2 regions of the Micrococcus sp. Alg238-R198 genome follow, and region 2 is predicted to be linked to the other one. Evidence: riboswitches for the same ligand, from Rfam matches in the RefSeq annotation. Region 2 holds a riboswitch; the other holds the start of a gene.
What was found. A riboswitch is a leader RNA that binds a small molecule or an ion and turns the genes downstream of it on or off. The one in region 2 is predicted to bind thiamine pyrophosphate.

Region 1 (14,612 bases), on a different contig from region 2:
CGCCCCGCGGGGAGGTCACGGACGGGCCGTCCTGATGGTGTAGAGTCGACGAGTCCGCAACGCGCTCGACGCGTCGCGACCCCCGCCTCCGTAGCTCAGGGGATAGAGCGTCTGCCTCCGGAGCAGAAGGCCGCAGGTTCGAATCCTGCCGGGGGCACGAGCGAACAGAGCCGGACCCCCGTGGCGACACGGTGGTCCGGCTCTTCTGCGTTCTGCGGACCCGGACGCTCGAGCGGAGCGGGAGGTCCGGGTCACCGGCATTCGAGGCGGGAAATCGACCTCATGGGACGTCCCGAGGTGCGTATTCGCCGGATTTCCCGCCTCGAACGTGTCGAAGCCCGGAGGTCCCGCCCTCAGCCCCGCTGCGCATGACCATGGTCGACGGGCCCGTGCCACGTCGGCCGCGAGGCGTCCCCGACCGCGAGCGCCTCCCCCGCCCGCATCGCGTCGGCCAGCCACGGCTTGGCCCGCTCGAGTGCGTCCTCCCAGCTCAGGCCCGCCCCGGCCAGCGTGGCCAGGGCCGAGGAGAGGGTGCAGCCGGTGCCGTGCGAGGCGCGGGTCGTCACGCGCGGGCCGCGCACCTCGTGCACAGCCCCGTCCACGCGCACGACGGCGTCCGGCACCTCCGCCGCTGCGGCCTCGTCCAGGTGCCCGCCCTTGAGCAGGACCGTCACGTCGTGCTCGGCGGCCAGGCCCCGCGCGGCGTCGAGGGCGGCGTCCCAGTCCGTCGCGTCCCGCCCGGTCAGCCGGGCCAGCTCGGGCAGGTTGGGTGTCACCAGGTGCGCCACCCGCAGCAGCCGGGCCCACGCGGCGCGCCCGTCGTCGTCGCCCACCGCGGTGAGGGCGTCCCCGCTCGAGGCCACCATGACCGGATCCAGCACGACGACGGCGGGCCGGGTCTCCTCGAGCCAGCCGGCGACGGCCCGCATGAGCTCCACCGTGCCGAGCATGCCGATCTTCACGGCGTCCACGGCGATGTCGGCGGCGACCGAGTCGAGCTGGGCGCGCACCACGTCCACCGGCAGCGGGTGGACGGCCTGCACGCCCTGCGTGTTCTGGGCGGTGATCGCGGTGATCGCGGTCATCCCGTAGCCGCCCCACGCGGCGATGGTCTTCAGGTCGGCCTGGACACCGGCGCCGCCGCCGGAGTCGGAGCCGGCGATGCTGAGCACACGGGGGACGGCGGAGGTCATGCGGGGGCTCCTTCGGGTCGGGGCGGATCGGCCGCCCGGGCCGGGCCGATCCCGCCCATGAGAATGTAGTCGCATGTCCCACGTCACAGAGAGCTCTCCCGCGCACCCCGGCCGAGCCGAGGAGTCGGCGCCGCTGCGGCCGACCTCCCCGCTCGGGATCGCCGCCACGTTCATCGGCACCACCATCGGCGCCGGGTACGCCTCGGGCAACGAGATCCTGCAGTACTTCGTGAGCTTCGGCCTCTGGGGCGGCACGGGGGCGCTCGTGATCGCCGGCGCGCTGTTCTTCCTGCTCGCGGTGATCGTGCTGCGGCTGGCGCAGAAGCTGCGGACCACGGACATCCACCGGATCGTGAACCCCACGACGTCGCGCGTGCCCACCTGGTTCGCGGACCTGTGCATCACCACGTCCCTGCTGGGGACGCTGGTGATCATGCTGGCCGGGGCCGGGGCGGCGGTGCACACCGCGTTCGGGCTGCCCTCGCTCGTGGGCTCGCTGGTGATGGCCGCCGTCTGCGTGGTCTCGGTGCTGGCCGGCATCACGGGCCTCGTGCGCGTCCAGGCCGTGGTGGTCCCCCTGATCATCGTGGTCGCCGTCGGCGTCGCGGTGTGGGGGTTGGCGAACCCGGGGGCCGCGGTGGACGACGTCGCCGCGCTCGTGACCTCGTCCCCGCTGATCAACCAGTGGTGGCTCTCGGGCGTGCTGTACGTGGCCTTCAACATCCAGCTGGCCTACGCGGTGCTCGCCCCGATCGGCGAGGAGAGCTCCTCGTCGGGCCGCTCCCTCGTCGCCGGGGCCGGGCTCGGGGCCCTGGGCCTCGTGGTGATGGCCGGCGCGGTGATGGCCGCGATGACCGCCCACGCCCAGCTCATCGGCCGCGCCGAGCTGCCCATGGTCGAGCTGGCCGCGATGATCGGCGGCTGGGCCGCCCTGCTGTACACGGTCGTCCTGCTGCTGGCGCAGTTCACGACGGCGGTCTCGTGCCTGTACGGCGGGGTGGAGCGCATCGCCCTGCTGTCCTCGATGCGCCGCGTGCCGGGCTGGGTCATCGCCGTCGTCACGGCCCTGGCCGCCACCCTGCTCTCGAGCGTCGGCTTCTCCGACCTCGTGGGCACCGTCTACCCCGTCCTCGGCTACGCCGGCATCGTCATCATCGTGATGCTGGTCGTGACGTGGATCGTCGAGCGCACCACGGTGCGCCGCCGGGCGGCCCGCGCGGCGCGCGCCTGAGCGCCCGGCCGCATGGCCGGACGGCGGCGGTGAGGCCTCGCGGGGGACGTGCTAGGGTCGCTCGCATCCCACGGGAGCCCCACGGCACGGGGCTGAGACCGGGCTGACGCCGCCCGGAGACCGTCTGAACCTGTCCGGGTCATTCCGGCGAAGGAAGAAGGAGCCGCGGCCATGTCCGTTTCCGAGCGCACCCCCCTGCCCGCAGCCGAGTCGACGGCCGAGGTCGTCGCCGAGGAGAACTACCCCACGCACCGTCTGGGATGGCTCGAGGACGCCGAGCACGGCATCCGCGTGCCCGTCACCGAGGTCCACCAGGACGACTCCCCCGACGGCACGCCCAACGCGCCCCTGACCGTCTACCGCACCATGGGCCCGGGCTCCGTGCCCGAGCGCGGCCTGCCGGCCCAGCGCGCCGAGTGGATCCGCGCCCGCGGCGACGTCGAGGAGTACGAGGGCCGCGAGCGCGACCTGCTCGACGACGGCCGCTCGGCCGTGCGCCGCGGCGCCGCCTCACAGGAGTGGGCCGGCGAGCGCCGCCCCCCGCTGCGCGCCAAGGAGGGCGCGCGCGTCACCCAGATGCACTACGCCCGGCGCGGCGAGATCACCCCGGAGATGCGCTACGTCGCCCTGCGCGAGGGCGTGGACGTGGAGCTGGTGCGCTCCGAGGTCGCGGCCGGCCGCGCCATCATCCCGGCGAACGTGAACCACCCCGAGTCGGAGCCGATGATCATCGGCAAGGCGTTCGCCGTGAAGGTCAACGCGAACATCGGCAACTCGGCGGTGACGTCGTCGATCGCCGAGGAGGTCTCGAAGCTGCAGTGGGCCACCCGCTGGGGCGCGGACACCGTGATGGACCTGTCCACGGGCGACGACATCCACACCACCCGCGAGTGGATCCTGCGCAACTCCCCCGTGCCGATCGGCACCGTGCCGATCTACCAGGCCCTCGAGAAGGTCGGCGGCGACCACCAGGCCCTGACCTGGGAGATCTTCCGCGACACCGTGATCGAGCAGTGCGAGCAGGGCGTGGACTACATGACCGTGCACGCCGGCGTGCTGCTGCGCCACGTGCCGCTGTCCGCGGACCGCGTGACCGGCATCGTCTCCCGCGGCGGCTCGATCATGGCCGGCTGGTGCCTGGGCCACCACAAGGAGAACTTCCTCTACGAGAACTACGACGAGCTCTGCGAGATCTTCGCGCGCTACGACGTCGCGTTCTCCCTGGGCGACGGCCTGCGGCCGGGCTCCGTGGCGGACGCCAACGACGCCGCCCAGTTCGCCGAGCTCGACACGCTCGCCGAGCTGACGGAGCGGGCGTGGGCGTACGACGTCCAGGTCATGGTGGAGGGCCCCGGCCACATCCCGCTGCACCTGGTGCGGGAGAACGTGGAGCGCCAGCAGGAGCTGTGCAAGGGCGCCCCGTTCTACACGCTCGGCCCCCTCGTCACGGACATCGCCCCGGCGTACGACCACATCACCTCGGCCATCGGCGCCACCGAGATCGCCCGCTACGGCACCGCGATGCTCTGCTATGTCACGCCCAAGGAGCACCTGGGCCTGCCGGACCGGGACGACGTGAAGACGGGCGTGATCACCTACAAGATCGCCGCGCACGCCGCCGACGTCGCCAAGGGCCACCCCGGCGCCCGCGACCGCGATGACGCGCTGTCCAAGGCGCGCTTCGAGTTCCGCTGGCGCGACCAGTTCGGCCTCGGCCTGGATCCGCAGCTCGCCGAGGAGTACCACGACGAGACGCTGCCGGCCGAGCCCGCCAAGACCGCCCACTTCTGCTCGATGTGCGGGCCGAAGTTCTGCTCCATGCGCATCAGCCAGGACATCCGCAGCGAGTTCGGCGGCGCGTCCGAGCAGGCGCGGATCGCCGAGGCCGGCATGGCCGCGAAGTCCGCGGAGTTCCGGGCCGCCGGCGGGTCCGTGTACCTGCCCGAGCCGACGATCCGCACCGCCTCGGACGCCTGAGGCCGGACGCGGGGTGAGGTGGGGCGGGATGGCCCGCCCCTGCGCCACCTGACGATCGCGTCATGACCTGAGGGCCGCCACCAGGTCATGACGCGATCGCCAGGACAAGGCCCTCCGGGACGGCGAAGGCGCGGCCCCACGGACGGGGCAGTGCGCTCGGTGGTCGATCGAGTGGTGATGCCTCTTGACTCACACACACACTGGGCTCACTATTCCGTCAGGCCCCTGTGATGCGTGTCCCATTCGCCCACAGGAATTGAGTGGATGGAATATGACGTGAAAGTCGACATGACCCCGCCGGTCCGCACCCCAGGGGCGCTTCCCAGGTGAGGCATCATCCAGCCGCTCAGCTCTCCTCGGGCCAGCCGTGATGACCCGGATGCTCGTCTCGAGATTCCTCCTTCTCCTGATCACGCTCGGAACAGCAGCGCTCCTCGCGTCCTACGTCGGGGTGGAGAAGGAGGAACGCTGGCGCATGGACGGCACGGTGTACGAGATCTCGGCATTCCCCGCTGGCGAGGCCTGGCCCATGATCCGGACGTCGCTGACGGGACCGGACTCCGGCTCTGCGGCCACGTCCACGAGCCCCCACGTGACTGCCCTCGCCGGCCGACCTGCTCTGGACGTGCTCCCGGATGGCGTCGCCCCGACCGCGGTCGTCCCCAGCACCTCCCCCTTTGCCGCACGTGCCGCTGCGGGCGAACTGAGCTGGCCGGACGTCGATCGGGTCGTCGTCCGAGACCTCTCCTCCGCGCCGGATCGCGCCACCGAAGCAGACCTCCTGGTCCCGTTCCTCTCCACCGACAGTTCGTCCCTTGCCGGCGTGATCGGCGGCTCACCGGCCCAGGTCGACGAGCTCGTCCAATCGCTGCGGCGGGCCGGTGTCGTCGTCGACGTCGTCCCGCTCCCGCCGCCGTGGGAGGCAGCGATGCGACGCAGTGTCCATGTGCCCCTGCTCGCCGTGACCGTCGGCTTCGCCCTGCTGGGCGCACAGGTCGTCTGGCGCACGACCCTGCGCAGTCGACTGCTCCCTGCCGTCACCTCGCACCGCCTCGTCGGTGCCTCCCCACTGCGAGCGGCCCGGCTCGGTGTCCGGCCCGCCATGGTCGCCTGGACGACCGCCGCCGCGAGTGCCGGCGGAGTCTGGCTCGTGGCATGGCCCCGGTGGGACGCGGAGATCGGTCTCACCGGCGACACCGCTCTCCTCTGGTCCGCCGTGCTCGTCGTGGACGCCATCCTCATCCTCGGCACGACCCTGTCCACCCTCTGGGTCCGAAGGGCACACGCATGACGGCAGCCATGCGGGCCGTTGCGGACGGCCTCCGCGACCTGTTCGACACGCCCGGACTGCTGTTCCTGTCCCTGCTGCACACGACCGTGGCGTCGGTCGTGTTCGGACTGGCCCTGGGCGTCGCCGGCGGAGTGACCACGGCGCTCGAGGTGCTCGAGGACGCCGAGTCGTCGGGCCTGGTGGCAACCAGGATCCTGGACCCCGCCGTCACGACCGACCTCCACCCCCGCGCCGTCGACACCGTCTCCCGGGCGTTCGCCGCCCATGTCGACGGAGTCGACCCCCGTGCCTTCCTCGTGACGGACGCCATCGGAATCGAGGACCCCCGGCTGCAGGGGGCGGTCATCGCCACGCCTGGTCTGGCCCGGGAGTTCGGCGCCGCTGCTGCCGTCAGTCCCGCCGAGGGTGTGTACTTCGCTCCCGCCGCGATCACCTCCGGGGCACCGGGCGGCACCGTGTACGTGGGGTCCACACCCCACAGCTATGCCGGCCCACTCCCCGGGGACGCGGCCGCGCCGCGGGCCGACGGATCCCTCTGGCCCCTGGGTGAGTCGCCCGTCATCGTCACCAGCACGACGACCATGGCCGGCCTGATCGAACCGGCCCAGCTCGCGGCGGTCTACGGTTCCGTCGTGGCATGCCAGGACGCGGCCTCCGAGGTGAGAGCGGCACTCGACGTCCTCGAGGACGAGACGGGCGTGGTCGCCGAGTTGGCCCCGATCGCCTCGGCCAGGTCTCCGATCGCCCGAGAAGCCCGCGGTGCCGCGCTCATGGTCACCGCCTACACCGCCGGGCTTGCCAGCGCCGTCGTGACGGTGGTGAGCCTCCTGACGACCATGACCCGTCGACTCACGCCCACGTGGCTGGCGCACCTGACGGTCGGGGCGCCCAGACGACTGATCCGGCTCCGGATCGCCACATCCGTGGCCGCGGTATGGGGCATTCCGGCCGTGCTCGGATCGTTGCTCGGCCTCGGCATCGCCTCGGAAGCGGGCGGACTGCGTCCGGCGCCTGCCGTCGTCGTGGTCGGGCTGGCGGTCGTCTTGGCGATCGCCGCTGCGTGCACCCGTCATCCCCTCCGCCAGCTGCACCGGGCCGTCCGCACGGCGGCACTCGTCGAAAGGACCGTGTGATGTCCCTGCTCACCGTGCACGACGTACACCGCTCCTACCGCGGCCCCGCCGGGGATGTCCCCGTGCTCCGCGGCGTCTCGCTCCAGGTCCCCGGGGGCGGCGTCCACGCGATCATGGGACCCTCCGGGTCCGGCAAGTCGACCCTGCTGCGGCTCCTCGCCTGCCTTGACACACCGGACGCCGGGAGCATCCGTGTGGCCGGGCGGAGCCTGCCGGCACCGTGGTCGTCCGACGGCGACGCCTACCGGAACCGGACGTGCGGCATCGTGCTCCAGGACCATCTGCTCATCGATCGGGCGACCGCCGTGGACAACGCGGCCCTGCCGCTGCTCTACGCGCGGCCGCGCACCTCGAAGCGGGAGCGCCGCACCATGGCCGCCGAGCTTCTGACGCGCCTCGGGCTCGGAGACCGTCTCCACCACCCCGTCGGCCGGCTCTCCGGCGGCGAGCGCCAGCGCGTGGCCATCGCCCGGGCCGTGATCATGGGGCCCTCCCTGCTGCTCGCCGACGAGCCGACGGGCGCCCTGGACGAGGAGCGCACCGACGAGGTGATGGGGCTCTTCCGCTCCATGTCCCAGCCGGAGCGGGCGATCGTGGTCGTCACGCACGACCCCGCCGTGGCGGCCCGGTGCGACCACACGTGGCGGCTGCGGGCCGGGCGGCTCGAGTGACGAGGTCCGGCCGTGCCTCCTGCACAGGTGTCCGCAGACGGCGTGGCGTCCCCGGGCGTCGCGTTCCGGTTCCGGATGTCCGGGGCCGCTCCTAGGCTCGGATGCATGAGCGCGCACCACGCCGACGACGGCCTCCCCGCCCCCGTCTCCACCCTCGCCGAGGATCCACCGGCCGACGGGCGACAGGCGCCGCCGAGTGGCGTCGTCGTGGGTGAGGACGGGCGGGCCCGCCCGCCGTGGGCGGCACGGGATCCGCTGCTGCGGGAGTACTACGACACGGAGTGGGGCCTGCCCGTCACGGACGAGCGGGGCCTGTTCGAGCGCCTCGTCCTCGAGGCGTTCCAGTCGGGCCTGAGCTGGCGGACCGTCCTGGCCAAGCGGCCCCGGTTCCGGGAGGTGTTCGCGGGCTTCGACGCGGACGCCGTCGCGGCGTTCGGGGACGCGGAGGTCGAGGCGCTGCTGGCGGACCCCGGCATCATCCGGAACCGGCGCAAGATCGAGGCGGCGATCGCGAACGCGCAGGCCGTCGTCGGGATGCGCGGCGAGCGGTTCACCCCGCTGCACCCGGGCTCCCCCGGCGCGGGCCCCGCCTGGCACGGCGACGGCGACCGGCCGGCCCGCGGTCTGGCGGGGCTGGTCTGGGCGCACCAGCCTGCCGCGACCCCACGGCCGGAGACGGTGGCGCAGGTCCCCTCGGCCTCGGAGGAGTCGCGCGCGCTCGCGAGGGCGCTGAAGGCGCACGGCTGCCGATTCGTGGGGCCGACCACGTGCTTCGCCCTGATGGAGGCCGCCGGGGTCGTGGACACCCACCTTCTCGGCTCGTGGCGAAGAGGGGCGTCCGGGATCTGGGAGTGAGCGGGGGCCTCCGGCAGGATGGGGAGCTCAACGCAGGACGTCCACACGAAAGGGTGACGACTGATGACCACCACCTCCGCCTCTCAGGGCTACCGCACGATCAACCCGGCCACCGGGGAGCTGCTGAAGTCCTTCGACAACGCCACGGATCAGCAGATCGCCGACGCCCTCGACGCCTCGCAGGCCGCCTACGAGCAGTGGTCCCGGAAGTCGGTGGCCGAGCGCGCCGCCGTCGTGAAGCGGATCTCCGAGCTGCTGGCCGAGCGCTCCAAGGACATCGCCGCGCTGATCACCACGGAGATGGGCAAGTCCCTCGGCGCGGCAGTCGGCGAGGTGCGCTACGGCGCCCAGATCTTCGGGTACTACGCGGACGAGGCCGAGGAGCTGCTCGCGGACCAGCCGATCAAGCAGTTCTCCGGGCAGGAGGCGTTCATCCAGCGGCTGCCGCTCGGCCCGCTGCTGGGGATCATGCCGTGGAACTTCCCGGTGTACCAGGTGGCCCGTTTCGTGGCGCCGAACCTCGTGCTGGGCAACACCATCCTGCTCAAGCACGCCGAGATCAACCCGCAGGTGGCGCAGCTGCTGGAAGAGCTCTTCACCGAAGCCGGGCTCCCGGAGGGCGTGTACCAGAACGTGTTCGCCACCCACGACCAGATCTCCACGATCATCGCCGATCCGCGCGTGCAGGGCGTGTCCCTCACCGGTTCGGAGCGGGCCGGCGCCACCGTCGCCGAGCAGGCCGGCCGGCACCTCAAGAAGGTCGTGCTCGAGCTCGGCGGCTCCGATCCGTACATCGTGCTCTCCGCGCCGGACGCCCGCGCCGCCGCCCGCGACGCACTGGCCACCCGGATGGGCAACTGGGGCCAGGCCTGCAACTCGAACAAGCGCATGATCGTCATGGAGGACCTCTACGACGACTTCGTGGACGAGCTGGTCCAGCGCTCCTCGGAGATGAAGCCCGGCGACCCGACCTCGCGCGACGCCGACGTCTACGGCCCGCTGTCCTCCGAGTCTGCGGCCGACGGGCTCGCCGAGCAGATCGCCGCGGCCAAGGAGGCCGGCGCCACCGTCCACGTGGGCGGCGAGCGCGTCTCCGGCCCCGAGGGCGAGGGCTTCTACGTCTCCCCGGCCGTGATCACGGACGTGGACCAGGAGAACCCCGCCTACACGCAGGAGCTGTTCGGCATGGCCTCCGTGGTCTACAAGGTGTCCTCGGCCGAGGAGGCCGTGGCCCTGGCCAACGACTCCCAGTACGGTCTCGGCGGCGCCGTGTTCTCCACGGACCTGGACGAGGCCAAGCGCGTGGCCGACCAGCTCGAGGTGGGCATGGCGAACGTGAACCTCGCCTCCGCCGCCGGCGCGAACCTGCCCTTCGGCGGCGTGAAGCGCTCGGGCTTCGGCCGCGAGCTCGGCCCCATGGCCGTGGACGAGTTCGCCAACAAGCGCCTCTACGCGGTGCAGGGCCCGCTGGAGGGCTGACCCCGGGCCGGGTCGGCCGGACGGGTCTCCCGCTCCGGCCGCCCCGTCGGCCGCCTGAGGCACGCAGAGTGGTCACGACATGCCGTCACCGGAGTCCGGTGGCGGCATGTCGTGACCACTCTGTTCGTTCGGGCCTGCTCGTCGGCCCCTCAGCCGCGCAGCGGGACGGTCGCCAGCACCTCGTGCAGCGGCCCGCCGGAGCGGCCCTCGCCGAGCCGGGACGCCACGACCTCGACCTCGTCGGCGGTCCACTGCGGCCCGCGGTACACCGTGAGCGCGTGCACGGCCTCGGCCAGCAGGACGGTGGCCGGTGCCGGCGGACGGGGCTCGCCCCGCCTCCGACCCCGAGGTCGGGGCGCGGCCCCCGAGACCCGCGCCACGGTGAGATGGGCACGCCGGCGGTCCTGGCCGTCGTCGTCGGCTAGCCAGGGCTCCGCCAGAAGCGCGCCGAGTTCCCGGACCTGCCCGCCCACCCCCACCCAGAGCGTGCGGTGGGAGAACTCCCCCGCTCCGGCCAGGTGCAGGTCCAGCGGGCCATGTCCCGCCGCGATGCGGCCGGCGTCGGCGACGACGTCGTCCACGGCGCCGGCGGGCACCTCCGGGTGGAACGCCAGCGTCAGGTGCCGCTGCTCCGGCTCGGTCCAGCGCAGCGCGCGTCCGGCCCGGTCCCGGACGCCGTCGAGGGCCGGCTCGAGGTGGTCGAGCACGGCCCTCGGCGGACGGATCGCGAGGAAGAGCCTCACGCCTGCGCGCGCGGATCCGTGGCGGCTGCGGTCGAGCCCCCGGCGGCGTCGCGCGTCATGGCGGCCGGGGCCACGTCCGGGTGCGGCTCGCGGCCGGCCACGATGTCGATCGCGCCGGTGAACTCGGCGTCGATCCGCCGCTGCACCCGGCGCGAGCGCTGGGTCACGAGGGACACCACCACACCCACCACGAAGGCGGCGACGAAGCCCGGCAGCAGCTCGTACAGGCCGAACCACTCCCACGTCTCGGCACTGGCCTCGGACCACACCCAGGCGACGGCGGCGCCGGTGACCATGGCGGCCATCGCCCCCCACGAGGTGAACCGCGGCCAGTACAGGGCGAGCAGGATCACGGGGCCGAAGGCGGCGCCGAAGCCGGCCCACGCGAAGGAGACGAGCTCGAGCACGGAGGAGTCCGGGTTGAGGGCGAGCAGACCCGCCACGAGCGCCACCACCAGCACGCCGATGCGGCCGAGCCACAGGGTGAACGTCGGGGAACCGGTGCGCCCGCGCAGCATGTAGAGGTCCTCCACCAGGGCGGAGGAGCACACGATCAGCTGTGAGGAGAGCGTGGACATGATCGCGGCGAGGACGGCGGCCAGCACCAGGCCGGCCACGAACGGGTGGAACATGATCGAGGCCAGCACCAGGAACACGGTCTCCGGGTCCTCGAGCGTGGTGCCGGGGTTGGCCTGGAAGTAGGCGATGCCGACGAGGGCGACCATCACGGCGCCGAACACGGACAGCGCCATCCAGCCAATGCCGACGCGCCGGGCGACGGCCGCGTCGTGCGGGGTGCGCAGGGCCATGAAGCGGACGATGATGTGCGGCTGGCCGAAGTAGCCCAGGCCCCAGGCAAGGGAGGACAGGACGCCGATCAGCGTTGCGTTCTCGAACATCGAGAAGTGGTTCACTCCGCCGCCGGCGGCGTCGGCGGCGCGGATGCCCTCGACGACGGCGTCCCAGCCGCCCATGGTCAGGATCACGACGATGGGGACGGCCAGCAGGGAGAGGAACATGAGGATGCCCTGGGCCACGTCCGTCAGCGAGGCGCCGAGGAAGCCGCCGAACAGGGTGTAGAGCACCGTGATGCCCGCGACCACGAGCATGCCGGTGAGGTAGTTGATGCTGATGCCCTGGGCGTAGAAGGAGTCGGGGCCGAAGGTGGACTCGACGAACTTGCCGCCGGCCACCATGCCCGAGGACACGTAGAAGGTGAAGAACACGAGGATGATCAGGCCGGCCACGATCCGCAGGATGTGCGTGCGGTCCTTGAATCGGTTCTCGAGGAAGGACGGGATCGTGATCGAGTTCCCGGCCACCTCGGTGTAGGAGCGCAGGCGGGGGGCGACCACGCGCCAGTTCACCCACGCGCCCACGGTCAGGCCGACCGCCATCCAGCCCTCGACCAGGCCCGCGGCGTAGATCGCGCCGGGCAGGCCCATCAGGAGCCAGCCGGACATGTCGGACGCACCCGCGGAGAGCGCCGCGACGGACGGCTTCATGTCGCGTCCTGCGAGCATGTAGTCGTCGAGGTCGGTGTTCTTGCGGGAGGCGTACAGGCCGATCGCGATCATCGCGAGGAAATAGAGGCCGATCGCCGCCAACAGGAAGACGGTGTTCGTGTCCATGGGCTCCAGAGAATCACATCCGGACTCTCAGCCCCAGTCCCAGGTCCGTCCCAGATTCGCCCCGTCCGGGTCGGCCCGGGCCCCCGCGCGCCTAGGATGGAGGCCGTCATGACGCAGACTCCCCCGCCCTCCACGCCCGCCGCGCAGCCGTCGGCGACGCCCCACGACGCCGTCGCGATCACGTTCCCCGAACACCTGCCGGTGGCGGAGCGCCGTGAGGAGATCATGGCCGCGATCCGCGACCACCAGGTGGTGATCGTCGCGGGTGAGACCGGTTCGGGCAAGACCACGCAGCTGCCGAAGATGTGCCTGGCCCTCGGGCTCGGGGAGGCCGGCTCGATCGGCCACACCCAGCCCCGGCGCATCGCCGCCCGCTCGGTGGCCGAGCGCATCGCGCAGGAGCTGGGCGAGGAGATCGGGCAGACGGTCGGCTACCAGGTCCGCTTCACGGCGCAGACCTCGAAGGCCACCCGGGTCAAGGTCATGACGGACGGCATCCTGCTGGCCGAGATCCCCCACGATCCGCAGCTGCGCCGCTACTCCGTGATCATCGTGGACGAGGCCCACGAGCGCAGCCTCAACATCGACTTCCTCCTGGGCTACCTGCGCAACCTGCTGCCCCAGCGCCCGGACCTGAAGGTGATCATCACCTCGGCCACCATCGACCCGGAGCGCTTCGCCCGGCACTTCGGCCGGCCGCTGGCCGAGGGCGAGGACCATGCGGACGCGGTGGAGGCCGACGACGGCGGCCGCGTGGTCCCGGCGCCGATCATCGAGGTCTCGGGGCGCACCTACCCCGTCGAGATCCGCTACCGGCCGCTGACCGACGAGCCCTCCCCCGACGACCCCGAGGACGATGCGGACGACGCCGCCGAGACCCGCGACCCCCTCGACGCGATCGGCGACGCCGTCCTCGAGCTGGCCGCCGAGCCGCCGGGCGACATCCTCGTGTTCCTGCCGGGCGAGCGGGAGATCCGCGAGGCCGCGGACCACCTGACCGGCGTCGTCGCCGGCACCACGCGCCTGGCCGGCACGGAGATCCTGCCGCTGTTCGGCCGCCTGTCCATGGCGGAGCAGCACCGCGTGTTCGGCCGCGCCGGGGCCGGGGTGCGCCGGCGGATCGTGCTGGCCACGAACGTCGCCGAGACCTCCCTGACCGTGCCGGGCATCAAGTACGTGATCGACACGGGCACCGCGCGCATCTCGCGGTACTCGCACCGCACCAAGGTGCAGCGCCTGCCGATCGAGCGTGTCTCCCAGGCCAGCGCGAACCAGCGCGCGGGCCGGTCCGGCCGCACCTCGGACGGCATCGCGATCCGCCTGTACTCGGAGGAGGACTACCTCTCCCGCCCCGAGTTCACGGACCCGGAGATCCTGCGCACCTCCCTGGCCTCGGTGATCCTGCAGATGCTGTCCCTCGGTGTGGCCCGCACCCCGGGCGACGTCAAGGAGTTCCCCTTCGTCCAGCCCCCGGACGGCCGACAGGTCACCGACGGCGCCACCACGCTCACCGAGCTCGGCGCGCTCGAGGCCGGCGGCGCCCGCGCCGGCACCATCACCCGGGTCGGACGCCGCCTGGCCCGTCTGCCCGTTGACCCGCGGCTGGGCCGCATGATCCTCGAGGCCGGTGAACGCGGCTGCGTCCGGGAGGTCATGGTGATCGCCGCGGCCCTGACCATCCAGGACCCCCGCGAGCGCCCCACGGAGCAGCGCGAGGCCGCGGACGAGCTGCACCGCCGGTTCGCGGACGAGAACTCGGACTTCTCCGCGATCCTGAACCTCTGGGCCTACCTGCACGAGCGGCAGAAGGAGCTCTCCGGCTCCCAGTTCCGCAAGCTGTGCCGCCGTGAGCACATCAACTGGCTGCGCGTGCAGGAGTGGCAGGACCTGGTGCGCCAGCTGCGCCAGCTCGCCAAGGACGTGGGCCTCACCGTCGAGGCCGGACCCGTGGACCCGGTCGGCCGGCACGAGGCCGTGCACAAGTCCCTGCTCACCGGCCTGCTCTCGCAGATCGGCGCCTACGACGAGCGCCGTCGCGAGTACGTGGGCGCCCGCGGCACCCGCTTCGCCGTGTTCCCCGGCTCCGCCCTGTTCAAGAAGCGCCACCCGTTCGTCATGGCCGCCGAGCTCGTGGAGACCTCCCGGCTGTGGGCGCGCACGGTGGCCCGGATCGAGCCGGAGTGGGCCGAGGAGGTCGCCGGCCACCTCGTCAAGCGGACCTACAACGAGCCGCACTGGTCGCGGCGGGCGGGTTCCGTCGTCGCGCGCGAGAAGGTGACGCTGTTCGGCGTCACCCTGATCCCGGACCGCTCGGTCCGGTACGGCCGGATCGACCCGGAGCTCTCCCGCGAGCTGTTCATCCGGCACGCCCTCGTGGAGGGCGACTGGCGCACGCGTCACCGGTTCTT
Region 2 (14,612 bases):
CGCGGCGTAGTGGACCGCCTGCTGGCCGGAGCCGCACTGGCGTTCGACCGTGGTGCCGGGGACGTCCTCGGAGAGCCCGGCCGCGAGCCAGGCGTTGCGCGCCACGTCCATGGCCTGTGGGCCGAGCTGGTCGATGCAGCCGAGGATGACCTCGTCGTACTCGGCCGAGTCGATGTCCTGGCGGGCGACGAGCTCGCGCAGCGGCGCGGCCGCCAGATCGAGGGGATGTACGCCGGCGAGCCCCTTCCCTCGGCGACCCACGGGGGTGCGGACGGCGTCGATGATGTAGGCCTCGGGCATGGGGGCTCCTCCGGACGGCGGGGACGTGACGCCGATCACGCTATTGCTTGGACATCCAACGATCAAGAGTGTGACGGGATCCGTTGCGGCGGCCTGGAGGAGCGCCGTTTCGTCAACGAAAGCGGCTCGGGGCGCGCCGTTTCGGCCACGAAAGCGCTGGGGCGGGCGTCGCCTCGCCCTGGTCAGGACCCCCTGCCCCGGGCCTACCGTGAGGGCCAGCGGCACGCACCCGTGCCGCTGAGACGAGAGGAGCCGGCCATGGCCACCCCGCACACCCCCGACCCCCAGGACGCCCGGCGCGCACGCGAGGCGACGGACGAGACCTCCGGCGTCGCGTTCGACGGCGACACGCCCCCAGCCGAGGGCGCAGGCGTCGGCCCGAGCAACCCGGGCATGGACGTGGAGCAGACCGGCGAGCGCTCGGCCGGCAAGATCGTGCTCGGGCTGATCATCGCCCTCGTGGTCATCGGCGTCCTGGTGTTCATCCTGGGCCGCGTCGCCGGCCTCGGCTGAGCCGCGGCGCAGACGCCTCGAGCACGCCACCGGCCCATCGCGACCACGGGGCGGGCACCGATCCGTCGGTGCCCGCCCCGTGGTCGTGTCCGCTCCGCGGTGATGCCGCTCAGCTGCGACGCCGCGCCGTCGCAGCGGTCAGAAGCCGCCGCCCACGGTCCGGCGGCCACCCGCCGTGCGTCGGCCGGCGGCACCGGACCGGCCGCGGGAGGCGAGGGCCCCGCCGAGCAGCCCGCCCAGCAGGCCGGTGCCGAGGCCGCCCGTGGACCGGGCCGAGGGTCCGAAGCCGCCGCGGTACGCACCGGAGCTGCGCCCGCGCGTCGTGCCCCCGGCGCCGCGGCGCGAGAGCTCACGCAGCGCCAGACCGCCGAGCGTGCCCAGGAGGGCACCGCCCAGGCCGCTGGACCGGCGTCCCTGAGAGCGGGCCTGCCGGCCGAAGCCGGGGGACCGGCCGATGTGCGCACCGATGGTGGGTCGGCTGGAGCGGCGGCCACCGCCGCCGAGAGTGCGGGTGAGGCTGGAGAGGATGCCCATGGTGTCCTCCTCGGACGTCGTGCCGGCCACTCGTGCGTGGCCGGTCGGGTGCGCCTCAACCTAGGCGTCGACCCCCGCACGGTGTCCAGACCGGGCCTCCTCATGCATCGAGGCGGGATATCCACCCCACGGCCGCCCGCGGCAGCCAGATGGGGTCGATATCCCGCCTCGAAACGCGCGGGCGGGGGCGTCAGTCCTGGAGCGGGGAGGTCTTCGGCTCGTCCCGCCACAGGGCCACGTTCCGTGCCTCGGGCAGGTCGGAGAGGTGGAAGCCCGGATCCATGCCCGCCTTGAGCTTGCGCTCGTAGTCCCGGAGCAGCTTCACGGCCAGTCCGCCCAGCGGGATGATCGCCACGAGGTTGATGGTCGCCATGAGGGCCGCGAACGTGTCCGCGAGGTTCCACACCAGCGCCACGGAGCCGAGCGCGCCGCCGACCACGCACACCAGCACGAGCACGCGGAACACGGTGATGGCCGGACCCGCGTGGCGGCCGGCCAGGTACCGGATGTTGGCCTCGCCGTAGTAGGTGTTGCCCAGCACGGAGGACCAGGCCAGGAAGAAGATGATGACGGTCAGCGCCGGGCCGGCCCACGCGCCCACGGCCTGCTGGAGCGCACCCTGGGTCACCTGCATGCCGAGCGCCTCCCCGCGTCCGTAGGCCGGGTTGGAGAGCAGGATGACGAACGCGGTGGCCGAGCACACGATCAGGGTGTCGAAGTAGACGCCCAGGGACTGCACGAAGCCCTGCTTGGCCGGGTGGGAGACGGCCGCGGTGGCGGCGGCGTTCGGGGCGGAGCCCATGCCGGCCTCGTTGGAGAACATGCCGCGGCGCACGCCCTGCATCACCATCGTCATGCCGACGGCGGCGCCCGCGACCTCGCGCAGGCCGAAGGCGTGGCCCACGATCAGCGCGATCATGCCCGGGACCTCGGTGATGTTGACGACCATCACGATCAGGGCCAGGAAGATGTAGAACGTGGCCATCACGGGGACCAGCACGTTGGTCACGGCCGAGAGCCGGCGCACGCCGCCGAAGATCACGAGGCCGGTGAGGGCGGCCAGGCCCAGGCCCACGATCCACGCGGTGGTGGAGGACGCGCCCCAGTTGGCCTGCACGGACTCGGAGATCGAGTTGGACTGCACGGCGTTGAACACGAAGCCGTAGGTCACGGTGATGGCGACGGCGAACACGGCCGCCAGCCACTTCGCGCCCAGACCGTCGCGGATGTAGTACGCGGGCCCGCCGAAGTAGCCGTCCGCGCCCTTCTGCTTGTACAGCTGGGCCAGCGTGGACTCGACGAACGCGGTGGCGCCGCCGATGATCGCCAGCAGCCACATCCAGAACACGGCGCCCGGGCCGCCGATCACGATCGCGATCGCCACGCCGGCCACGTTGCCGGTGCCCACGCGCGAGGCCGCCGAGATGGTGAAGGCGCGGAACGGGCTCACGCCGTCGTTCTCGAATCCGGTCTGGGACTTGGCCGTCACCGACCGCAGCATCTCCGGGAGCATGCGCACCTGCACGCCCACGGTCCGGATGGTGAACCACACCCCGGCCACGAAGAGCAGCGCCATCACGACGTACCAGTACTTGTCGTTGAGGGCCGTGATGGCCGCTGTGATCTGTTCCACTGTCGCTTCCACAGCCCCACCTTAGAGGCTGGGGCGGAGGACGGGGAATCGGGGGCCGGGGTCAGCCGGCGGCGTCGTCCTCGACGCGGAGCTGGATCAGCTGCCCCATCCGCTCGGGCAGGTCCCCCTCGGGGGTGCCGACGCTGGCGTGGCGGGCGGCGGCCCGGGCGAGGTCGTCGGCGAGTTCGTTGCCGTGCACCCCCACGTGGCCCTTGACCCACGTGGTGTCCACCTGGACGTCCGCGGCCTGCGCCAGGTCGACGGCGGCCAGCAGGCGCCGCAGGGTGCGGCGGATGCGCTCGCCCCGGGCGCCGCCGAGGGTGAGCCGCTCGCGGCGGGCGGCGTTGAGCAGGGCCAGCGCGGCGCGCGAGTCCGAGTGGATGGTGACCCGGCCGCCGGGGGTGCCCGCCCACGCGCAGATCACGTGCCCCAGCACGAGCGCCTCGAGTTCCACCTCGAGCGGCATCGTGGCCCCGGCCACGGCCTGCACGGCCCACATGCTCGGCCCGGCGACGGCGGCCGCCCCGCCGATGCGGGAGCCGCGCAGCACGGAGCCGTCCACGTACACGTCCGTCACGTCAGCCTCGTCCGCGAACGTGAGGCTGTGGGTCACCCCGGGCAGGTTGCGGCGCAGGAAGCGGTCCGTGCGGCGGCGGGAGAGGAAGACGCCGGAGGAGCGGCGCAGCGCGTCCTCCTCCTCCTGGGCGGCCTCGATGGCCTCGAGCGGGATCCGGGCCGCGCCCGTCTGGGCGACCGTCTCCGGGTCCACGTCCGGCAGCAGGTAGCTGGAGCGCTGCGTGCCCACGGGGGACTCGTCGAGCCGGTAGGAGACCACGCGCGTGTCCACGGGGGCGAGGACCTCGAGCAGGGAGAGCAGCTCGGCGTCCCGGTCCGAGCGCAGCCGCACGATCACCGGGCGCTCCGGCGGCAGGTCGACGGTGACGGTGGACCAGAAGGCGCTCAGATGCGCCGTCCCGACCATCCCGGTGTAGACGTGGCCGCGGACGTCGTCGCCGAGCTCGCGCAGCTCGAGCTCGCGGGCCACGTAGACGATGCCCCCCGTCGTCGGATGCAGGTCCAGGCGGAGGGCGGGGCCGTGGTCCACGCCGGGCAGCATGGCCAGCGGGCTGGCCACCACGCGGACGCCGTCCCGGCGGATCCGGGTGCGCGGCGGGGAGGGGCGGGGGACGACGGGGCCGGTGCGCGTGAGGTCGACGCCGTTCCGGTCCCGCGGGGTGCCCCGAGGCCGGCGGGCACGGACCACGCGCAGCGGGCGGTGCTGCTCCTCCGCCTTGGCGCCCGGGCCACGGAAGTCCCAGCCCACGTCGACGAGCGCCGCGGGGTGTGCGGGCTCGACGTCGTGATGCAGCGTCCGGTCCACGACCGTCCGCGGGTGGTTGATCCGTGCTCCCATGGCTTCGCCGGCTGTGTCGAAGGGGACCGCGCCGGAACTGTGAGCCGGGTCCGGCGGGCCATGCTGGTCCTGCGGCGGTCGGGCGGGATCGCCGTGGACGAAGGGGACGACCCGTCCCGACCTGTTCTGCTCTGGGCGACCTTACCGAGCGCACCTGTGAGGAGGCAGGTCTCCTCTCCTCGGCCTCCCGCGCGGCCGCGTCGGACGAGGCGTCAGAGCGGGTCCGTGCGGTGCCGCTGCACGTCCGGGCCGGTCGGCACGCCGAGCGCCTGCGCCTGCGCGCGCTGCTGCCGCAGGGACACGGTGCCCAGCAGCAGCGCCAGGGCCCGCTCCCCGTCCTCCGGGGTGTCCGCCGCCTCGGTGAGCAGACGGTGCAGGCCGAGGCCGCCCAGCCCGAGCGCGAGGGCGGAGAGCACCACGTCCGCCCCGTCCCGGTGCCGCAGCAGGGCGGCCTCCGCGGCCTCGGCGCGGCCCGCCAGGTCCGTGACGCGGCGGGCGCGCACGGTCTCCTCCGCCTCGGCGACGATCCGGTCCGCCACCCGCGCCAGCAGCGACTGCTTGTCCGGCACGTGCCAGTACAGCGCGGAGGCCTGCACGCCCAGCACCGCGGCCACGCGCCGCATGGACAGGTCGCCCATGCCGAAGTCCTGCAGGATCCCGACGGCGGCGTCCACCACGTCCTGGGCGGTCAGCCGGGGGCGGGGTGCGGGCGGGGTCATGCCTGAGAGGCTACCGCCGGGCCGTCCTCCTCCGCCGCGATGCGTCCCCCCGCGCCCAGGCGCACGGTGCGGTCGGCCATCACCGCGGCCTCCGCGAGGTCGTGGGTGACGACGACGCCGGTCGTCCCCGCCGCCCGCAGCACCGTCCGGATGTCCTCGGCCAGGCGCCGGCGCAGGTCCGCGTCGAGCGCGGACAGCGGCTCGTCCAGCAGGAGCACCCGCGGGGCCGGGGCCAGCGACCGGGCCAGCGCCACGCGCTGGGCCTGCCCGCCGGAGAGCCGCTGCACAGGCCGGTCCGTGAGCTCGGTCAGGCCCACCAGGTCCAGCAGCTCGGCCACGCGTGCCCGCCGCCGGGCCCGGTCCCAGCCGGCGGACTCGAGGCCGTACGCCACGTTCCGGCCCACGGTCCGGTGCGGGAACAGCTGCCCGTCCTGGAACACCATCCCCACGCCCCGGCGGTGCGTCGGCACCGCGGCCACGTCCCGCCCGTCGAGCTCCACCGTGCCCGCCACGACGTCCTCGAGCCCGGCGATCCCGCGCAGGATCGTGGACTTGCCCGAGCCGGAGGCGCCCACGAGCGCCACGATCTCCCCGGCGGCCACGTCCAGGTCCGTCCCCCGCACGGGGGTGGAGCCGTCCGGGTAGCGGATCGCCACGTCCCGGAGCCGGAGGGAGGCCCCCGTCGTCGTCGGCGTCATCACAGACCTCCCGCCCCGGCCGGGCCCCGGGGGCGCAGCCGCTCGCACACCAGCATGATCCCGGCGCTCAGCACGGCCAGCACCGTGGCCGCCGCGAGCGCCATCCCGTAGTTGTCCGCGCCCGGCCGGCCCAGCAGCCGGGCGATCAGCACCGGCAGGGTGGGCGCGGACGGGCTCGCCAGGAAGCTCGTGGCCCCGAACTCGCCCAGGGACACCGCGAACGCGAAGCCCGCGGCCACACCCACGCCGCGCGCGAGGAACGGGCCGTCCACCGTGGCCAGCACCCGCCACGGGCCCGCCCCGAGGGTGCGCGCGGCCTCTCGCAGCCGCGGGTCCACCGCCGCGAGCACGGGCACGAGCGCCCGCACCGCGAGCGGCAGCGCCACCACCGCCTGGGCCAGTGGCACGAGCACGCCCGAGGCCGCCAGCTCCGGGAACGCGGCCCGCAGGGACACGACGAAGCCGAAGCCCACGGTCACCGCGGACACCCCGAGCGGCAGGAGCAGGGCGCCGTCGAGGGCCCGCTGGGCCACCAGCGCCGCGCGTGAACGGAAGGGCCGGGTCAGCAGCAGGGCCAGCGGCACGGCCACCACGAGCGTCACGAGCGTGGCGTCCACGGCCACCCGCAGGGACTGTTCGAGCGCCTGGGCCGGCGTCGACCCGCCCACGAACCCGCTGCCCGCGCTCGTGGACAGCAGCCGATAGTTGCCCAGCCCCCAGCCGTGGCGGGTGTGGAAGGAGCGCACCACGAGCGTCAGGATCGGCGCCACCACGAGCGCCACCACCGCGAGCATCACGGCCACCGGGACCGCGTCCGCGCGCGTGAGCCGGGCCGGCGGCGTCTCCCGCAGGCGCAGCGCCCGCTGGGTGCGCGCCGCCGTCACGCCGGAGACCACGACGGCGGCCAGCACCACCGCGAACTGCAGCACGGAGAACACCGCCGCGGTCCGCAGGTCCAGGTAGACGGAGGTCTGCACCCAGATCTCCGACTCGAGCGTGCCGTAGCCGGGCCGGCCGAGCGTCTGGACGATGCCGAACGCGGACGCGCAGAACAGGAACACCAGCGCCGCGCTCGCGGCGATCGCCGGGGCGAGCTGGGGCAGCGTCACGGTGCGGAACGCCCGCCACGGCGAGGCGCCCAGGGTGCGGGCGGCCTCGGTCTGGCGCGGGTCCAGCGCGTTCCACAGCGCGCCCACCTGGCGCACCACCACGGACACGTTGAAGAAGACCATGGCCAGCACGACGGCGGTGGTCGTCTGGTCCAGCCCGGTGAAGCCGAGCGGTCCGCCGGGGGCGAGCAGGGCGCGGAACGCGACGCCGACCACCACCGTGGGCAGCACGAACGGCACGAGCACGAGGGCGCGGAGCACGGCCCGCCCCGGGATGCGACGCCGGTGCAGCACGAACGCGGTCGGCAGGCCGAGCGCCACCGAGACCACCGTGCCGGCGGCGGCCATGCCGAGCGTCTGGCCGAGGATGCGCCACGTGCGCTCGCGGGCGAGGGTCTCCCCGAAGGCGGTGAGGTCCACGGCGCCGGTGAACGCGTCGGCGTCGCCGCCGATCCCGCGCCAGAGCATGGCCGCCACGGGCCACGCGAAGAAGACGAGCAGGAAGGCGACCGGCAGGACGGCGGCCACCAGCCACCACGGGCCGAGCCCGTCCCCCCGGCCGCGGGCCCGCCGGCGCGGCAGGTCCGTGCCGGGGGCCGCGACCTCGGTGAGCGCGGACATCAGCGCCGGGAGGCCTCGGACAGGGCGGTCCACTCCTTCAGCAGGTCCTCGCGGCGCTCGTCGATGCGGGCGGGGTCCGGGGTGATGGCGTCCTCGACGAGCGGCGCGTTCTGCGCCCACTCCTCGGGCAGCTGCACCGACTCGTCGATCGGGTACATGTACATCGACTCGGGCAGGGCGGACTGGACCTCCTCGGTGAGCATGAAGTCCACGAACGCCTGCGCGCCCTCGGGGTTCTTCGCGCCCTCGAGCACGCCGGCGTACTCGACCTGCGGGGTGCAGGAGTCCTCGATCACCTCGGTCTCGGGGGCGAACGCGGGGGAGGAGGAGTAGGAGAGCACCACCGGGAACCGACCCTTGCCCTCGCCGCCGGAGAAGTCCGAGTTGTAGGCGTCGGACCAGCTGTCGGCGACCTTGCCCCCGTTCTCCATCAGGCCCCGCCACCAGTCCTGCCAGCCGTCGTCGCCGTACTTCTCCGTGGTGGCCGCGAGCAGCGCCAGGCCGGGGGAGGAGGCCACGGGGGAGGTGGCGACCGTCAGCTTCGCGTACTCGGGGTCGTCGAGCTGGTCGATCGAGGTGGGGGCCTCGACGTCGTGGGCCTCGAACCATGCCGGATCCGTGTTGAAGCACACCTGGCCCTGGTCCACCGGGGTCATGCGGTCCTCCACCATCCGGTCCTGCGCGGAGGCGGGCAGGTCCTGCGGGGTGTATTCGGCGACGACGCCCTCGCGGACGAGGCGGTGCGCCGAGTGGTCCTCCACGCCGTAGACGCCGTCCACGGTGGGCTCGTCCTTGGCCAGCAGGAGCTGGTTCACCACGCTGCCGGCGTCGCCGGGGGCCGTGGTCTTCAGGGTGTAGCCGGACTCCTGCTCGAACTTCTGGACGAGCTCCTGGGGCAGGTTGAACGAGTCGTGCGTCATGATCGTCACCGTCGTCGGCTCGCCGCCGGCGCCGGCGGCGGACGACGACGCCCCGTCGCCGGACGAGCCGGACACCGAACAGCCGGTGAGGGCGAGGGCGGCCACTGAGAGGGCGGCGAGGGCGCGGTGCGGGGTGCGGGACATGGCGGTTCTCCTCTGGGACGGCGGAGGGGCCGGGACGAGGCCGCCACCGGAATCCCGGGACGACGTCGACCGGGAGACTCGACTTCCTTCGCCGGTGCGGACCGGAGCAGGTTCGAGGGTCTGCGGCGGACCGCACTCTCAGCGCCGCGCGGGCGCTCCCCTGTCGATGTGGACTGGTCCCGACCCTACCCCGTCCGGCCCGCGCATAGACTGCCCGCGTGAGCGCCGCACAGCCCGCGGGGGTGACCCCGCCGCCCGCCTCGTCCAGCCCCGCCTCCGACTGGGACATCCGCCGCCCCCACCGCATGTGGCCGCGCATGCTGGTGATCGTCCTGACGCTCGCGGGCCTGGTGCTGGTGGTGCAGTTCTTCCAGGGGATCGCCTCCATCGCGGCGCCCGTCTTCCTGGGGCTGAACCTCGTGATCGTGGCCTACCCCCTGCAGGCCTGGCTCATCCGCCGGGGCCTGCACCCCGTGCTCGGGGCCGCCACCACCGTCCTGCTGGTCGTCGCGGTGATGGCCGTGTTCGGGGGCATGATGGTGTGGTCCGGCCTCGAGCTGGTGGCGGAGCTGCCGAAGTACGCGGACCGCTTCCAGCAGATCGTCCTGGACGTCTCGCACTGGCTCAACGAGCGCGGCGTGACCCCGGACATGGTGTCCCAGCAGCTGGCCTCGATCGACATGAGTGCCGTCACCGGGACGGCCGTCAGCGCCGTCACGAAGATCGCCACGAACGTCTACGCGGTCTTCGGCCTGCTCGTCACCGTGATCATGGGCATGTTCTTCCTCGCGATGGACTCGATGGACGTCGAACGCCGCGTCCGCCTGCTCAGCACCGCCCGCCACGAGTTCGGCCACGCCCTGGTCGAGTTCGCCCAGGGCGTGCGCCGCTACTGGGTGGTCACCACGGTGTTCGGCCTGATCGTGGCGGTGCTGGACGTGATTGCCCTCATGCTGATCGGCGTGCCGCTCGCGCTCGTGTGGGGCGTGCTCAGCTTCCTCACCAACTACATCCCGAACATCGGCTTCATCATCGGCCTGCTGCCGCCGGCCGTCCTGGGCCTGGCGGCGGGCGGCTGGTCCGACTTCCTGTGGGTGGTGGTCAGCTACTCGGTGCTGAACTTCGTGCTGCAGTCCGTGATCCAGCCCAAGGTGGCCGGCGACGCGATCGGCGTGATCCCCACCGTCAGCTTCCTCTCCCTGCTCTTCTGGGCCTGGGTCCTCGGCCCGCTCGGCGCCATCCTCGCGCTGCCCTGCACGCTGCTGGCCAAGGCCGTGCTGATCGACGCCGACCCGAACGCCCGCTGGATCAACGCGCTCATCGCCTCGGACCTGAAGGGGATGGAGCGCCGTCAGTCCTCGCTCCTGGAACGGCTGCGCCCGGCGGCCTGGCGCTCGGACGCGCACGGGAAGGACGAGGACCGCGCCCCGACGGACGGCGGGGACGACGACGGCCCCGCGACCGACGAGGTCACGGGCGGGGCTGGAGCAGCACCAGGTCGTTGAGCGCGCCGGCCAGCCGCAGCAGCGGCGGGGCGGGGAACGACAGCTGGGGCAGCCCCGGGTGCAGTGCCGCGCACGCGGCGGCCGCGGCCTCCTCGCCCGCGGCGTCCTCGAACGCCGGCCGCAGCACCGCAGCGCCCAGCGGCAGCGTGTCCAGGAGGGAGCGGGGGCCCCGCTCGGCCGGGTCGTACTCGGCGGGCTGCGCCGCCCCGGTCACCGTGCGCACGCGCAGGGGCCGGCCGGCGGCGTCGTCGGCGCCCTGCAGGAAGCGCAGCGCCGCCGCGGCGTACGGGTGCTCGGGGTGGAACCGGTCGCCGCGCCAGTGCACGGCGGCCTCGCCGTCGCCCTGCAGGCGCACCCACGAGGCCAGGTGACCGGGCCCGCCCCACGGCCCGGTGTCCGGCCGCGGTGCCGGCGGCACCCACAGCACCCGGGTGATCCCCAGCAGGGCGGCGAACTCGGCGGCCACCTGGCCGGGGGTCCACGCGCCGTTGATCCGCCCGTCCAGCACGGGGTCCGCGGCCACCACGGCCGTCCCCTCGCCGTCGGTCACCCAGGCCCCGCGCGGGGCGCACAGCAGGGGCGTGAGCAGCGGCAGTCCCGCCGCCTCCGCCACGGCCGTCGCGGCCGCGCCGTCGAGCGGTCCGGTCCCGGTCAGTCCCGCGGCGCTGCGCCAGGCGACGGCGGCCAGGCCCTCGGGGCGGCGGATGAAGCTCGGCCCGGTGCGGCCCAGCAGCGGTGAGCCCACGGGCGCGCGCAGCAGGTCCACCTCCGGGGGCACCAGCCGCGCCGCCCCGGCGTCGCGCGGGTGGGCGAGCACGGTGACCGGCAGCACGGCGGCGAGCGTCTCGGCCAGGCCCACGACGGCGTCCCGCGTCTCGTCTAGCAGCGTCGGCACCGGGTGGCGGTGGGGCAGGACGAGCCAGGCCCGCTCGGGCGGATCCTCGGGTCCGGGCACGGGCACGACGACGTCCCGGCGCTCCCGCGCGTCGGTGGGGACGGGGTCGGCGGCGGCCATGGCGGACGGGCTCCTGGGAAGACGGCGGCGACGCGCGGGCGCGCGGCGAGGGGATGTCCATCGAGCATAGGCGTCTGACAGGAAGCCGCGGCGGTTTGACCTGTGACCCGGCACACGTGCAGAGTGCGGCCATGACCGCGATGTTCTCCGCCCAGGACCACGACGATCTCGACCGGGTCCTCGGCGCGACCGGCGGGATCCCCGACCCCGCCGACCTGCACGCCCTCGCCGACGACGCCGTCGCGCAGGTGCGGCGTTGGCTCGCCGAGTCCCGCGACCATGAGGCCGACTTCGCGGCCCGCCAGCTGGCGGGCGCCCTGAAGGAGCCGGGCGGCCTCGACTTCATCGTGCGCTTCGTGGACCACGTGGTCCGCCCCGAGGACCCCGCGATCGCCGCCCGGGCGCTGCGGGAGCTCGCCGGCCGCGCCCCCGGCTTCCTGCCCCCGGCCCTGCGCGCCGTCCTCGGCGTCGGCGGCCGCGCCGCCCCGCTCGTGCCGCGCATCGCCGTCCCCACGGCCCGCCGCGTGCTGCGGCGCATGGTCTCCCACCTGATCGTCGACGCGCGGGACCGGCAGCTCGGCAAGGCCATCGCGGCCCTGCGCGACGAGCACACCCGGCTGAACATCAACCTGCTGGGCGAGGCGATCCTCGGTCAGGGCGAGGCGGACCGCCGACTCGAGGGCATCGCCGCGCTGATCCGCCGCGACGACGTCGACTACGTGTCCGTCAAGGTCTCCGCCGCCACCGCCCCGCACGCGCCCTACGCGTTCGACGAGGCCGTCGCGGACATCACCGAGCGGCTCACCCCGCTGTTCGAGCTCGCCCGGGATCGGGACACCTTCATCAACCTGGATATGGAGGAGTACCGCGACCTCGACCTCACGCTCAACGTGTTCACCGCCCTGCTCGAGCAGCCGGGCCTGCGCGACTACGAGGCCGGCATCGTGCTGCAGGCCTACCTGCCGGACGCGCTCGCGGCCATGGTGCGCCTGCAGGAGTGGGCCGCGCGCCGCGTCGCCGCCGGCGGCGCCCCGGTCAAGGTGCGCGTGGTCAAGGGCGCCAACCTGCCCATGGAGCGGATGCAGGCCTCCCTGACGGGCTGGCCGCTGGCCACGGTGGGCTCGAAGCAGGAGGCGGACACCAACTACAAGCGCGTGCTCAACTACGCGCTCACCCCGGAGCATCTGGCCCACGTGCGCATCGGCGTGGCCGGGCACAACCTCTTCGACGTCGCCCTGGCCCACCGGCTGATCGAGCGCCGCGGGCTCGACCCGGCCGCGGTGGAGTTCGAGATGCTGCTCGGCATGGCCACCGGCCAGGCCGCCGCCGTCCGGGCCGACGTCGGCGCCCTGCTGCTCTACACGCCCGTGGTGCGGCCCGAGGAGTTCGACGTGGCGATCTCCTACCTCGTGCGCCGCCTCGAGGAGGGCGCCTCCCCGGAGAACTTCATGTCCGCCGTGTTCGACCTGGACGCGGACGCGGACCTGTTCGCCCGCGAGGAGGAGCGCTTCCGCGCCTCGCTGCGCCACCTGGACGCGGCCGTGCCCCGTCCGAACCGCCTCCAGGACCGGTCCCGCGGGGAGGACGGGCCGACCCCCGCCCCCGTGGACGGCTTCGCCAACACCCCGGACACGGACCCCGCGCTGCCCGGCAACCGGGAGTGGGCCCGCCGGATCCTCGCGGCCGTCCCGGGCTCGGACCTCGGGACGGACACCGTCCGCGCCCACCGCGCCACCACGGCCGACGACGCCCGCGCCGCCATCGCCGCCACCGCCCACCCCGGCGCCCGCTGGGGCGCGCTCACCGGCCACGAGCGCGCCGACGCGCTGGACGCCGTCGGACGGGCCCTGCACGCCGGCCGGGCCCGCCTGCTGGAGGTGGCCGCCGCCGAGACCGGCAAGACCCTGGACCAGGGCGACCCCGAGGTCTCCGAGGCCGTGGACTTCGCGCACTACTACGCGCGCCTGGCCCGCGGCCTGGACGCGGTGGAGGGCGCTCGCGCCGTGCCCGTCCGCCTGACCCTGGTGATCCCGCCGTGGAACTTCCCCGTGGCCATCCCGGTCGGGGGCGTCCTCGCCGCGCTCGGGGCCGGCTCGCCCGTGGTGTTCAAGCCGGCCCCGCAGTCCGAGCGGACGGGCGCGGTCGCGTGGGAGCTGATCGTGGCCGGGCTGCGGGACTCGGGCCTGTTCGACGACGGCGGCCCGCTCGCCGGGCACGACCCCGCGGACCTCGTGCGCCTGGTGACACTGGCGGACGAGGACGAGGCGGAGGTCGGCGCGGCGCTCGTGACCGACCCGGCCGTCGAGCGGCTCATCCTCACCGGCAGCTGGGACACCGCACGGCTGTTCAAGGGGATGCGCCCCGACCTGCACCTGCTCGCCGAGACCTCCGGCAAGAACGCCGTGATCGTGACCCCGTCCGCGGATCTGGACCTGGCCACGAAGGACGTGGTCCAGTCCGCGTTCGGTCACGCCGGCCAGAAGTGCTCGGCGTCCTCCCTCGTGGTGCTCGTCGGCTCCGTGGCCACCTCCGAGCGCTTCCACCGGCAGCTGCTGGACGCCGCCTCGTCCCTGCACGTGGCGCACCCCGCGGACCCGCGCGCCGAGATGGGCCCCGTGATCGAGGCCCCCGGCGAGAAGCTGCGCCGCGGGCTCACCGAGCTCGGCCCGGGGGAGCGGTGGGCCCTGCGCCCGCGGCCGCTGGACGAGACGGGTCGCCTGTGGAGCCCGGGCATCCGCTCCGGCGTCCGCCCCGGCGCCGACGCCCACCTCACCGAGTACTTCGGCCCCGTGCTGGCCGTGATGACGGCCGAGACGCTCGAGGAGGCGATCGGGATCGTGAACGCCGTGGACTACGGCCTCACCTCCGGGCTGCACTCGCTGGACCGGGAGGAGATCGACGTGTGGCTGCGCGGCGTGCGCGCCGGCAACCTCTACGTGAACCGCGGCATCACCGGGGCCATCGTGCGCCGCCAGCCCTTCGGCGGCTGGAAGCGTTCCGTCGTCGGCCCCACCACGAAGGCCGGCGGGCCGCACTACCTGCACGGCCTCGTGGACTGGGAGGACGCGCCCACGTGGGCCGGGGGAGAGGGACGGCCCGGGGCCGAGGCCGACGGCGCGGGTGCGTCCTGGCTCGAGACCGCCCGCGCCCTCGACACCCACGCGTGGACCACCGTGTTCGGGGTGGCCACGGACGTCTCCGCGCTCGAGGCCGAGCGGAACGTGCTGCGTCACGTCCCCACCCCGGTCCTCGTGCGCCGGCACTCGGGGCCCGCCGACCACCTGCTGCGCATCGTCTCCGCCGGCCTGCGCGCCGGGGCGCCCATGACCGTGAGCCTGCGCCCGACCCCCACCGCGGAGGGGCCCGACGCGGACGGGCTCTCGGCCGAGGCCGTGCGCGGCCGGGTGGAGGAGTTGGTCCGGTCCGTCCGCACGGAGGGTGCCGGCACGGCCGCGCCGGTGGACGTCGTCGTCGAGGATGACGCCGC

Region 1: it holds a riboswitch for thiamine pyrophosphate, as region 2 does, so the genes downstream of both, thiC (phosphomethylpyrimidine synthase ThiC) here and G6R13_RS03220 (thiamine ABC transporter substrate-binding protein) in region 2, are expected to answer to the same signal.

Annotation. Positions count from the first base shown of each region.
Region 1 is NZ_UNRH01000001.1:293,484-308,095, forward strand. Features, by position in the region: tRNA gene G6R13_RS01330 (tRNA-Arg) at 85-157, shown strand; gene thiD (bifunctional hydroxymethylpyrimidine kinase/phosphomethylpyrimidine kinase) at 354-1,193, opposite strand; gene G6R13_RS01340 (hypothetical protein) at 1,267-2,424, shown strand; TPP riboswitch at 2,485-2,599, shown strand; gene thiC (phosphomethylpyrimidine synthase ThiC) at 2,596-4,401, shown strand; gene G6R13_RS01350 (hypothetical protein) at 4,772-5,692, shown strand; gene G6R13_RS01355 (hypothetical protein) at 5,689-6,825, shown strand; gene G6R13_RS01360 (ABC transporter ATP-binding protein) at 6,825-7,496, shown strand; gene G6R13_RS01365 (DNA-3-methyladenine glycosylase I) at 7,602-8,351, shown strand; gene G6R13_RS01370 (NAD-dependent succinate-semialdehyde dehydrogenase) at 8,415-9,830, shown strand; gene thpR (RNA 2',3'-cyclic phosphodiesterase) at 9,980-10,573, opposite strand; gene putP (sodium/proline symporter PutP) at 10,570-12,204, opposite strand; gene hrpA (ATP-dependent RNA helicase HrpA) at 12,313-14,612, shown strand, end outside.
Region 2 is NZ_UNRH01000002.1:252,686-267,297, reverse strand. Features, by position in the region: gene G6R13_RS03260 (acetyl-CoA C-acetyltransferase) at 1-300, opposite strand, end outside; gene G6R13_RS03255 (DUF6480 family protein) at 559-813, shown strand; gene G6R13_RS03250 (hypothetical protein) at 952-1,347, opposite strand; gene G6R13_RS03245 (alanine/glycine:cation symporter family protein) at 1,538-2,980, opposite strand; gene G6R13_RS03240 (RNase H family protein) at 3,042-4,394, opposite strand; gene G6R13_RS03235 (TetR family transcriptional regulator) at 4,607-5,113, opposite strand; gene G6R13_RS03230 (ABC transporter ATP-binding protein) at 5,110-5,811, opposite strand; gene G6R13_RS03225 (iron ABC transporter permease) at 5,811-7,541, opposite strand; gene G6R13_RS03220 (thiamine ABC transporter substrate-binding protein) at 7,541-8,605, opposite strand; TPP riboswitch at 8,672-8,777, opposite strand; gene G6R13_RS03215 (AI-2E family transporter) at 8,824-10,110, shown strand; gene G6R13_RS03210 (agmatine deiminase family protein) at 10,076-11,125, opposite strand; gene G6R13_RS03205 (bifunctional proline dehydrogenase/L-glutamate gamma-semialdehyde dehydrogenase) at 11,257-14,612, shown strand, end outside.